2 regions of the Myxosarcina sp. GI1 genome follow, and region 1 is predicted to be linked to the other one. Evidence: riboswitches for the same ligand, from Rfam matches in the RefSeq annotation. Region 1 holds a riboswitch; the other holds the start of a gene.
What was found. A riboswitch is a leader RNA that binds a small molecule or an ion and turns the genes downstream of it on or off. The one in region 1 is predicted to bind cyclic di-AMP.
Positions count from the first base shown of each region.

Region 2: another riboswitch for cyclic di-AMP. It lies ahead of KV40_RS19275 (hypothetical protein); the one in region 1 lies ahead of ntrB (nitrate ABC transporter permease).

Region 1 covers NZ_JRFE01000022.1:49,633-54,525, reverse strand. Annotated here, with positions in the region: gene cysT (sulfate ABC transporter permease subunit CysT) at 1-99, opposite strand, end outside; gene KV40_RS15645 (NIL domain-containing protein) at 152-451, opposite strand; gene KV40_RS15640 (sulfate ABC transporter substrate-binding protein) at 487-1,614, opposite strand; gene KV40_RS15635 (Hsp20/alpha crystallin family protein) at 1,910-2,374, opposite strand; cyclic di-AMP (ydaO/yuaA leader) riboswitch at 2,769-2,920, shown strand; gene ntrB (nitrate ABC transporter permease) at 3,009-3,842, shown strand; gene KV40_RS15625 (CmpA/NrtA family ABC transporter substrate-binding protein) at 3,882-4,893, shown strand, end outside.
Region 2 covers NZ_JRFE01000024.1:432,352-437,244, reverse strand. Annotated here, with positions in the region: gene KV40_RS19290 (hypothetical protein) at 1-347, shown strand, start outside; gene KV40_RS19285 (peptide ABC transporter substrate-binding protein) at 513-2,225, shown strand; gene KV40_RS19280 (DUF433 domain-containing protein) at 2,250-2,477, opposite strand; cyclic di-AMP (ydaO/yuaA leader) riboswitch at 2,721-2,850, shown strand; gene KV40_RS19275 (hypothetical protein) at 2,938-3,165, shown strand; gene KV40_RS19270 (hypothetical protein) at 3,271-3,537, shown strand; gene KV40_RS19265 (SLC13 family permease) at 3,684-4,893, shown strand, end outside.

The DNA.
Region 1 (4,893 bases):
TAAGATTAAAAACAGAATTAAATAAAATCCCGTTATGGTTTTGGGTAAAGAAATTGAAGTCAATTTCGAGCGTAAAATTGGTAGTGGATAATTAGTCATGGCCTAGCGATCGTATACGTAAGTTAAGAGATATTAATAGTTGCGTTATTTACTACCAGCCATCGAGTTCCGAGGCTTCATTCCAAAACCGCACGTTCATTTCTGAAAGGTAAATTAAGCCACTATCGATTTGAGATTGAGTCCCATAAAGTTGGAGATCGAACCAACCGTCTCCATTAGCATTAGCATCTAGCAAAGCCGCAGCAATATTAACCTTTAAGCCATGTTGGTAAAAGAGATTAGCAATTACAGGTTCTCGATGGTATCGTTCGGGAACTTGGATCTTGATGCGAGTTTGCGTTAGTCTATTGCTATCTATTTCGCTTTTGGTTTGAGTAAGAAGTTTTTGCATTGTTAAAAGACTCCTAAGAAGTAAATTAGTAGTTCTTATTTCGCTGTGAGAGCTTTTTCCTGAATTTTGTCGAAAATTGCTTTATCGGCAAAGAATTTAGTTTGCACTTTGTCCCATCCGCCCATACTTTCGATAGTAAATAGCTTGTCGATTTTAGGGTATTGACTGGCAAACTCTGCTGCTACACTTTGGTCTACTGGACGAAAACCGACACGAGCAAATTCTCGCTGTGCTTCGGGTGTGTATAAGAAATTAACAAAGGCTTCTGCTACCTCACGAGTATTGTGTTTGTCTACATTGGCATCAACTACCGCAACTGGACTGTCAATAGAAATGTTGTAGTCGGTGGGAATAAAGTAGGGTAGTGTATCTCCCTGCTGTTTTGCCAACAGTACCTCGTTTTCATAGTTGATTAAGGCATTTCCCTGTCCCTGTTTGTAAAATACCTCTGTTGCCTCGCGAGCATCTTTAGGCAGTACGGGTACATTGAGATAAACTTTTTCAACAAAATCTTCCGCCTGTTGCTCGGTGCCACCAGCTTCAGTGACAGAACCCCATAAAGCTAAAAAGTTCCACCGCGCACCTCCAGATGTTTTAGGGTTAGCAGTAATGGCGTGAATATTATTATTAGCCAAATCCGACCATTTACTTATTTTTACGCTATCATCGCGAGTCACAACTGCCGCTACCGACTTGTGAACGATGGAGTCATTGGGCAACTCTTGTTCCCAACCTGGTTTGATTAATCCCGCTTGCTCAATTTTTTTGGTGTCTAGTGCCAGTGCCAATGCAACTACATCGGCTTCTAGTCCATCAACTACGGCGCGAGTTTGCGAACCAGAACCGCCATAGCTTTGGTCGAAAGTGACGGTTTGTCCAGTTTTTTCTTTCCACTGTTCGGCAAATTCGGGAATGATTTTTTCGTAGGCACTTTGAGTAACTGCATAAGATACCAAAGTTAAATTTACCGACTCGCTAGCCTCAGCATCATTGCTATCTGCTGGCGAACAAGCGGTACTGGTGAAACCAATTAACACTCCTGTCAGCGACAAACCTATAAATCTTTGTGGCGATTGGCGATGCCAGTGCGCAGAGCGCGATAAGTCCGAAGGGCATCCGCTTCGCGATCGCAGGTGGTGTTTGATATATCGGCTCCAAATCATGACAAGTTCCTCAACCTTTAGTTAAATCGAATTGTACCGCATAAATTCTAAAATGCAAACAAAAATGTTTTTAAAAACATTTTTAATACAAACAAGATTGGATCTTTTTTATATAATGCTTGCCATACAAGGGTTTTCTGCTTTTAGTTTGGTTATTATTGCGAAAGCTAATTGAGCCAAGATTAAATAGCGCGTAAATTTTTGACAGCAAAAAACCCAGTCACGCTTTTGGTAACTGGGCTTAATTATTAATCTATGTGACTAGAAGTGTGAACCTTTAGCTTTGAAGCACCAATTATGCAGTTTGGTTTTTAGCTTCACCAAGATTAATTTTCACTACCTTATTTTTTTCTGCTTCCGATTTAGGTAGAGTCAGATTGAGAATACCGTCTTTGTATTCGGCAGTAACATTGGTGTTTTGAATTTTTACGGGTAGAGGAATTACTCTAGAGAATTTGCCGTAACGAAATTCACTTCTGGTTTTACCACTGTCTTCAGATTTAGTTTCTGATTTGCGTTCGCCAGAAATCGCTACGCGATCTGCCATAACCTGAATATCTAGATCTTTAGCTTCCATGCCAGGAACTTCGAGTTTGAGATGCAAAGCATCATTTTTTTCGGTAATTTCGGCAGCAGGAACTCTAGACAAATTATTAAAGTCACTCCAAGATTCGGGAGTTAAAGCATCGTCGAATAAACGATTTAGTTGACGTTGTAAAGAGTTCATTTCTTGCCAGGGATTGTATCTTGTTAAAGCCATAATTAAAGTTTTCTCCGATTGCTATTTGCTTAACTTAGTTGGTTTATTTGTTTCTTTAATTATTATGTTAATTAGTAAGTTGAATATTCTTAAGTGTGGCTTGTATCCCATACATAGTAGTGCTTTCTGCCCGAACCAATAACAGCTTATTTAAGTAGAGTAAACTGCACTTCTATCGGTTCGGTTGAGTTTTTATTACCCGATCGACATTACGAACAATGAACAGTGAACAGTGAACAGTGTTTAGCGGTCCGTTGATAATTGCTCATTGCTCATTGAAAAGTTGTTCATTCGACTAACGACTAACAACACCAATTTTCGGTACGTACTGCGTAAAGTCAGTATCTAATATCTATCTAATTATATATATGCAAATTAAAAAAAGAACTTATATTTTTCTATTAAGCCTAGTCTCTACTAGCTAACTCAATTTAGCGACTAGAGAGCGGGGGAACCAAATCTGGGGCGTATCTCTAAGGAAAAAGCAGAGAAGGACAACTCTCAGTCCTAGCCCGTCAGCTAACCTCGTCGGCGTTGAGAGGAAACTGAAGGAATTTTTTAATTTATCCTCATCAGTCTTCCCGAATCATACTGTTCATTCGTGTGAATTCCTGAAACATGGGGGTTATTTATCATGAATTTGTCTATTCTTGCCGTTGCTGGGCAGATAGCCTGGAAGCGAATTAAGCCCGTAGTCATTCGTGACACTGTTTTATTACCTGCGGCGGGTTTTTTAGGTTTGATACTTGTTTGGTGGGCGATCGCGCTAGTACGCCACGAACTAATGCCCACACCCCCAGAAGCTCTAATCGAAAATTTAGACTATATTTTTCATCCCTTTTATCGTCGGGGACCTGGAGATTTAGGATTGGGTTGGCTATTGCTAGCAAGTTTGAGAAGGGTTACTATTGGCTTTTTAATCGGGGCGGCAGTAGCCATTCCCGTAGGATTTTTAATTGGAATGTCGCGATCGGCGATGCTGGCAATTAACCCCTTGATTCAAGTTCTCAAGCCCGTATCCCCTCTAGCGTGGTTGCCAATCGCTCTGGCTATTTTCAATCTTGCCAATCCTTCGGCAATTTTTGTAATTTTTATAACTTCTCTGTGGTCTACGATTATTAATACTGCGATGGGCGTAGCCAGCGTACCAAAAGACTATCAAGATGTGGCGCGAATGCTGGAAATGCCCACTTGGAAAAAGATCGTGAAAATTATTTTACCTGCCAGCTTGCCCTATATTTTTACTGGCTTGCGAATTAGTTTGGGGGTTGCCTGGTTAGTCATCGTAGCAGTAGAGATGTTGACTGGCGGTATCGGTATTGGCTTTTTTGTCTGGGATGAATGGAGTCGCCTCAATCTCAGTTCGGTATTTTTGGCTGTATTTGTTATCGGTTTGACGGGTTTGATCCTCGACTACCTCTTGAGTTTGTTGGAAACATGGATAACCCATCGTCCCGCTCGTTCTTAGTTGCCAAGTCTATTTAGCTAAGCTGGAGAATTTTTATAAATGAATAAGCTAACTCGAAGAGCCTTACTACAAGGCTTGGGGGCGAGTGCGTCAGCGATCGCCTTTGCTTCTTGTACTAATAGCAGTCGCACTACCTCAAAGTTAACCAAACCTGCCCTAGCAGTCGAACCAGTTGTAAATCCCAAAAGTTTAGAAAAACCCAATCTAACTATTGGCTATGTTCCCGTTAATGACTGTGCGCCCTTTGCCGTTGCCTGGGAAAAAGGTTTATTTCACAAGTATGGTTTAAATGTCACTCTCAGCCGCGAGGCTAGTTGGGCTAACTCTCGCGATGGGGTAATTTTTGGTCGCCTCGATGCTTCACCTGTAGTTTCTGGGGCGGTGATGAACGCTAGAGCAGGAGCCGAAGGAGCGCGTAAAGCACCCTTATGTGCGGCTATGACGATTCACCGTCACGGTAACGCTATGACACTGAGTAAAGAACTTTGGGATGCTGGTGTTCGACCCTGGCAAGATTATCGAGGAGATTTAGAACAGTTCGGACGCGATCTAGACGGTTACTTTGGCAAGGCTCCTCCAGAAAAAAGAGCTTGGGCAGTAGTGCTAAGTTCGGCAATTTATGAATATTTTACGCGCTATTTAATTGCTGCTACAGGTTTAGATCCCGTCGAGGAGTTTCGCATTTTAATCACGCCGCCACCCCAAATGGTTAGCAATATGCGTATCGGTGCGATGCAGGGCTATATGGTGGCAGAACCATGGAATACACGGGCAATTTCTGGTAATGAAGGCATTGGGTTTACTTTCGCTCAGGGTCGTGAAATCTGGAAAGGACATCCCGATCGCGTTTTGGCAGTAATGGAATCGTTTATTGACGAAAATCCCAAAACCTATCGTTCTTTAGTCAAAGCATTAATTGAAGCCTGTCAATATTGCAGCAAACCAGAAAATCGCCCAGAAGTAGCCGAAATTATTTCTGGACGTTCTTTTACAGGTGCCGAACCTAAAATAACTAGTGCTGGTATTGTGGGCAATTACAACTATGGCGGTT
Region 2 (4,893 bases), on a different contig from region 1:
ATGGTGACGACTATATTCATGCAGCTATAACCGAAAGCGATCCTCTAACAGGAGAAATTACTTTTTTACCAGACCAAACAGGTGCTGTAGAAAACGCCAAAATCTATGGCGGCAGAGGCAATGATGTTTTTGAAATTGGAGGTTTTAACGGCAAAGTCTGTCTAGATGGCGGTAGAGATCGCGATACTTTAAAACTATCTGGTAGTTTTGACGAGTATACAATTATTTCAAGCTCTCCTCGTAACAATACAGTAACTTTTGGTAATTTAGATTCAACTATGACCGTAAGAAACTTTGAGGAGTTCTATTTTGAAAATGAAGTATATTCTTTTTCAGAATTAGTTTAGTTACTGTGCTTTGCTGACTTAAATAGAGAGTCTACAAACCTACACTAGTTTTTAGTACGAAGCAATTCTCGATCGCAGTGTATTTCATTCAATTGAGAATTGCTTTATTCTTTCGATTAAAATATCTCCAATACCCGTAAACTGGTTGAGGAGTAAGAAAAATTAGTGACTGCCAAAAAATTTATCTCTATTTGCTATTTGTGTTCGATCGCTTTACTAACTGCCTGCGGTAGTTCCCCTACAGTCTCTAACAGCCAGCAGGATAATAAGCTTTTAAAGCTGTTATATTGGCAAGCACCCACTATTCTCAATCCCCATTTATCCACAGGATTTAAAGACGCTGAAGCTAGCCGCATCACTTTAGAACCCCTTGCTAGTTTTAATAATGACGGCGAACTAATTCCCTTTCTCGCTGCCGAAGTACCGACGGTAGAAAATGGTGGTGTAGCTGCCGATGGCAAATCCGTAACTTGGAAACTCAAACAGAATGTAAAGTGGACTGACGGCACCCCATTTACTGCCAAAGATGTAGTTTTTACCTATCAATTTATTGCCAATCCTCAGGTAGGTTCGGTTTCGGCTGGTACTTATGATGTAATTAAAAGTGTCGAAGCGATCGATGACCATACAGTAAGAGTTAATTTTAAAAATGTCAATCCTGCGTGGCATTTGGTTTTTGTCGGGGTTGAAGGGATGATTTTACCCCAACATATCTATCAACAATACAATGGAGCCAACGCTAGAGAAGCACCAGCTAATTTAAAACCCATCGGTACGGGAGCCTATCGGGTAGTAGATTTTAGACCAGGAGACACGGTTATCTACGAACCCAATCCCGAATTTCGCCAGCTAGAACAATTGGGTTTTGAACGAGTAGAACTCAAAGGTGGTGGTGATGCTACCTCGGCAGCACGAGCGGTACTACAGACAGGAGATGCTGACTATGCCTACAATCTCCAGGTAGAAGCACCAGTGTTGCAACAGTTAGAAACTGCGGGACAGGGTAAGGTGGTAACTAACTATGGTGCGTTAATGGAAAGGATTATTATCAATCATAGCGATCCTAATAAAGTCGCACCTTCGGGAGAGCGTTCCAGCGTCAAATTTCCCCATCCTTTCTTTAGCGATCCCCAAGTTAGAGAGGCTTTGGCTTTAGCGATCGATCGCGATACAATTGCCGAACAGCTATACGGCATTACAGGCAAAGCTACCCCCAATTTTTTAGTTGCTCCCGAACAGTATGTTTCTAATAATACTAGTTACGAATACAATCTAAATCGCGCCAATCAATTGCTAGATGAAGCAGGGTGGAAAGATACTAATGGTAACGGTATTCGCGATAAAAACGGTGCGGAAATGCAGATTCTGTTTCAAACTTCAGTCAATCCCCTGCGTCAGAAAACCCAAACCGTAGTCAAGCAAGGATTGCAGTCTATTGGAGTCGGAGTAGAACTAAAAAGCATCGATCCCAGCGTTTATTTTTCCAGCGATCCTAGCAATAACGAGACTGTCGAACATTTCTATGCAGACTTGCAAATGTATACTACAGGTAACACCAGTCCCGATCCTGCCGCCTATATGAAATTTTATACCTGCGACCAAATTCCCCAAAAAGCTAATAACTGGTCTGGTGATAACAATTCGCGCTATTGTAACCCCGAATACGATCGCCTGTGGCAGCAGTCTAGTAGCGAATTAGATTCTGCTAAGAGAGAGGAGATTTTTATCGAGCTAAACGATATGTTAGTCAAAGGTCATCATGTTATACCTCTGGTGCATCGTGCCGATGTCGTAGCTTTCGCTAACGATATTTCTGGTTACGAACTAACACCTTGGGATTTGCGAACTTGGGATATTATGAATTGGCGCAGAGAATAGACGCGCCATCAAAGAGCAACTTCATTAAGATAATGAAGCGGTCATAAACCGACGCTCGCGGTCAGCAGCATAAGCAATACAAGCTTTTAAATCTTTTCGTGTCAGATCGGGAAAATCGTCGAGAATTTCTGCTTCACTCATCTCGGAGGCTAAGTATTCCAGCACTTCATAAACCGTAATTCGCAAGCCACGTACACAAGGCTTACCACCGCGCTTATTTGGTTCGATCGTAATATAGTCTCTGTAGTTCATAACTAAAATTATTTTTATTACAAGTGAAAAAAGCGTTAAAAAGCGATCTCTACCAAAGCTCAAGGAAACACCGAGATTATAATAAGTTCAAAAATCAACTCATATCAAGGTAGTACATGTAGCCTTTTAGATCGGGGATTGATACATAGTAGCCACTCCAGACAATGTCAATATTTAGCAACGTACTGATACTGTTGGCGAATTCAAATTTGTGCTATTGTAAGTAGAATAAAAATCAAAATAGAGTTCAGTCAGCCTAGTTCTGTTTGCAGAAGCGGGGGAACCATTTTTTTGGGGCGTATTTCTATTTAGAAAGGGACATCTCTCAGTCCTAGCCCGTCAGCTAACCTCGTCGGCATTGGGAGGAGATTGAAGAGACTATATCTATTGAGTCTCGTCATCTTCCTTTATTACTAACTGCTCTCTTCATTGTTCGTCAGTTATTAAGGAGATTCATTAGATGTTTAGAATCGGCAATATAGTACAGCACAAGCAAACGAGAAAAGTAGGTCGGGTAGTCGGTTATGGATTCCGCCTTACAGCTTCTACCTATTTTTTAATCCTTAAGGTTAAACCTCTCAAGCAGATTTCTTTTAGAAACATAGAAGATGCTTTTGGAAAGTGGCATTTTGTACGCTATCTACTACTGATAGTAGTTCAATCTCCCCAGAGAAAACTTGCAGCTTAAATCAATGGTTTTCTTGTTTAGAGCAATCCGAAGGCTAGGCGCTAGCCCAATCGCTCTTAGTAATAAGCATAAATTTAAGTTCAGATAGAAAGGAGATTGAAGTAAATGTTGCAGCTTAATATTGGCGACCGAGTACGTCATAAAACTACGGGTATTAAAGGGAAAGTTATCGGCTATGGATATCGCCAAATTAGCGATGGTTATTATTTAACCACTGTGAAAGTTGAATTGCCCTCCCACGAATCGCTCGAACCAATAGCAGAAGATTTATTTTGTCGCTGGGAAATTTGGCACGAGGATAAAATACTTGTTTACTCCTTGCCCGATTCAACAAGTTCATCAAAGTTAGCAATTAAATCATTACATATTTAAAGCGTTGCCAGTTAATATTACCGATTATTGAGTGGTTAGACAAACCCTACACCCTTTATGACAGTTAGTAATTACAGCTAACTGCCTTTTTTTAGGCAAATATTCATTAAAATTTTATCCTTACTTTATCAACTATGGAAATTACAGTGAATAATTTACCAGCCATCGTCGCAGCAGCTACCTTCGCTGCGGTTATCGGCGCGATTCTTACGGAGAGACTGCATCTGACTATTGCTGCTTTTTTGGGGGCGTTGGTGTTAGTGTTTGCCCACATCATGACTCTCAACCAAGCAATTGGTTACATCGGTCAAAGTTACGCCACTCTCGCGCTGTTTTTTGGCGTGATGGTCATGGTGCGAGCTTTTGAACCAACAAATATCTTCGCCTACTTAGGTACGCAAATGGTGATGTTAGCTAAAGGCGAAGGTAAACGACTCGTCTTAGGTGTTATTGCTATTACCACTCCCATTTGTGCGGTATTGCCCAATGCTACTACAGTGATGTTACTCGCTCCCCTAATTCCTCCCATCGCTCAAGAAGTAGGTATTGATTTTGTTCCCCTACTGATTTTGATGGTGTTTGTGGCAAATAGTGCTGGGCTATTAACTTTAGTTGGCGACCCAGCTACTTTTATTGTTGGCGATGCGGTGAACTTGAGCTTTAATGACTACCTAGTACGTTTGAGTTTGGGAGGTGCAGTTGCCGTCGGGGCAATATTAGTTTTGGCACCTTTTCTCTTCCGCAATATCTGGAACAAAAAACTGGCAGATACCAAAAATTTACCCCAGCCAAAGATTAACCACCCCAGAGTTTTACTGTTGGGTGGCTTGCTAATGGCGGCAGTGCTAACTTTCTTTGTGATTGGCGAATCTCTACCCACTCCCATTCCTCCTGCTGCGGTAGCTTTGTTGGGAGCAGCGATCGCTTTATTACTAGCAGACCGCAGTAAAATTGATACGGTCAATCATATTTTGCAGGATGTGGACTGGAGTACTCTGGTCTTTTTTATGTCTACCTTTGTTTTGATTGGCGGGCTTGAAAAAACGGGAGTCTTAAACAGTATTTCGGGTCTATTAGCGGTTATTCTCGGTAAAAATATCGCCTTGGGCTCTTTATGCTTATTAGTAGTAGTCGGTTTGTTGTCTAGCGTCGTGCCGAATATTCCCCTAGTGGTAGCGATGGTGCCTCTACTCAAACAGTATTTGGTCAATGTGGGTTTTGTCGGTGTAGAAATACTCGCTCCTGGATTTAACGGTCAATTGCCACCTGAAGTTTTGCCTTTGTTTTACGCCATGATGTTTGGGGCGACTTTAGGGGGTAACGGGACTTTGATGGGGGCATCTTCCAATATCGTGG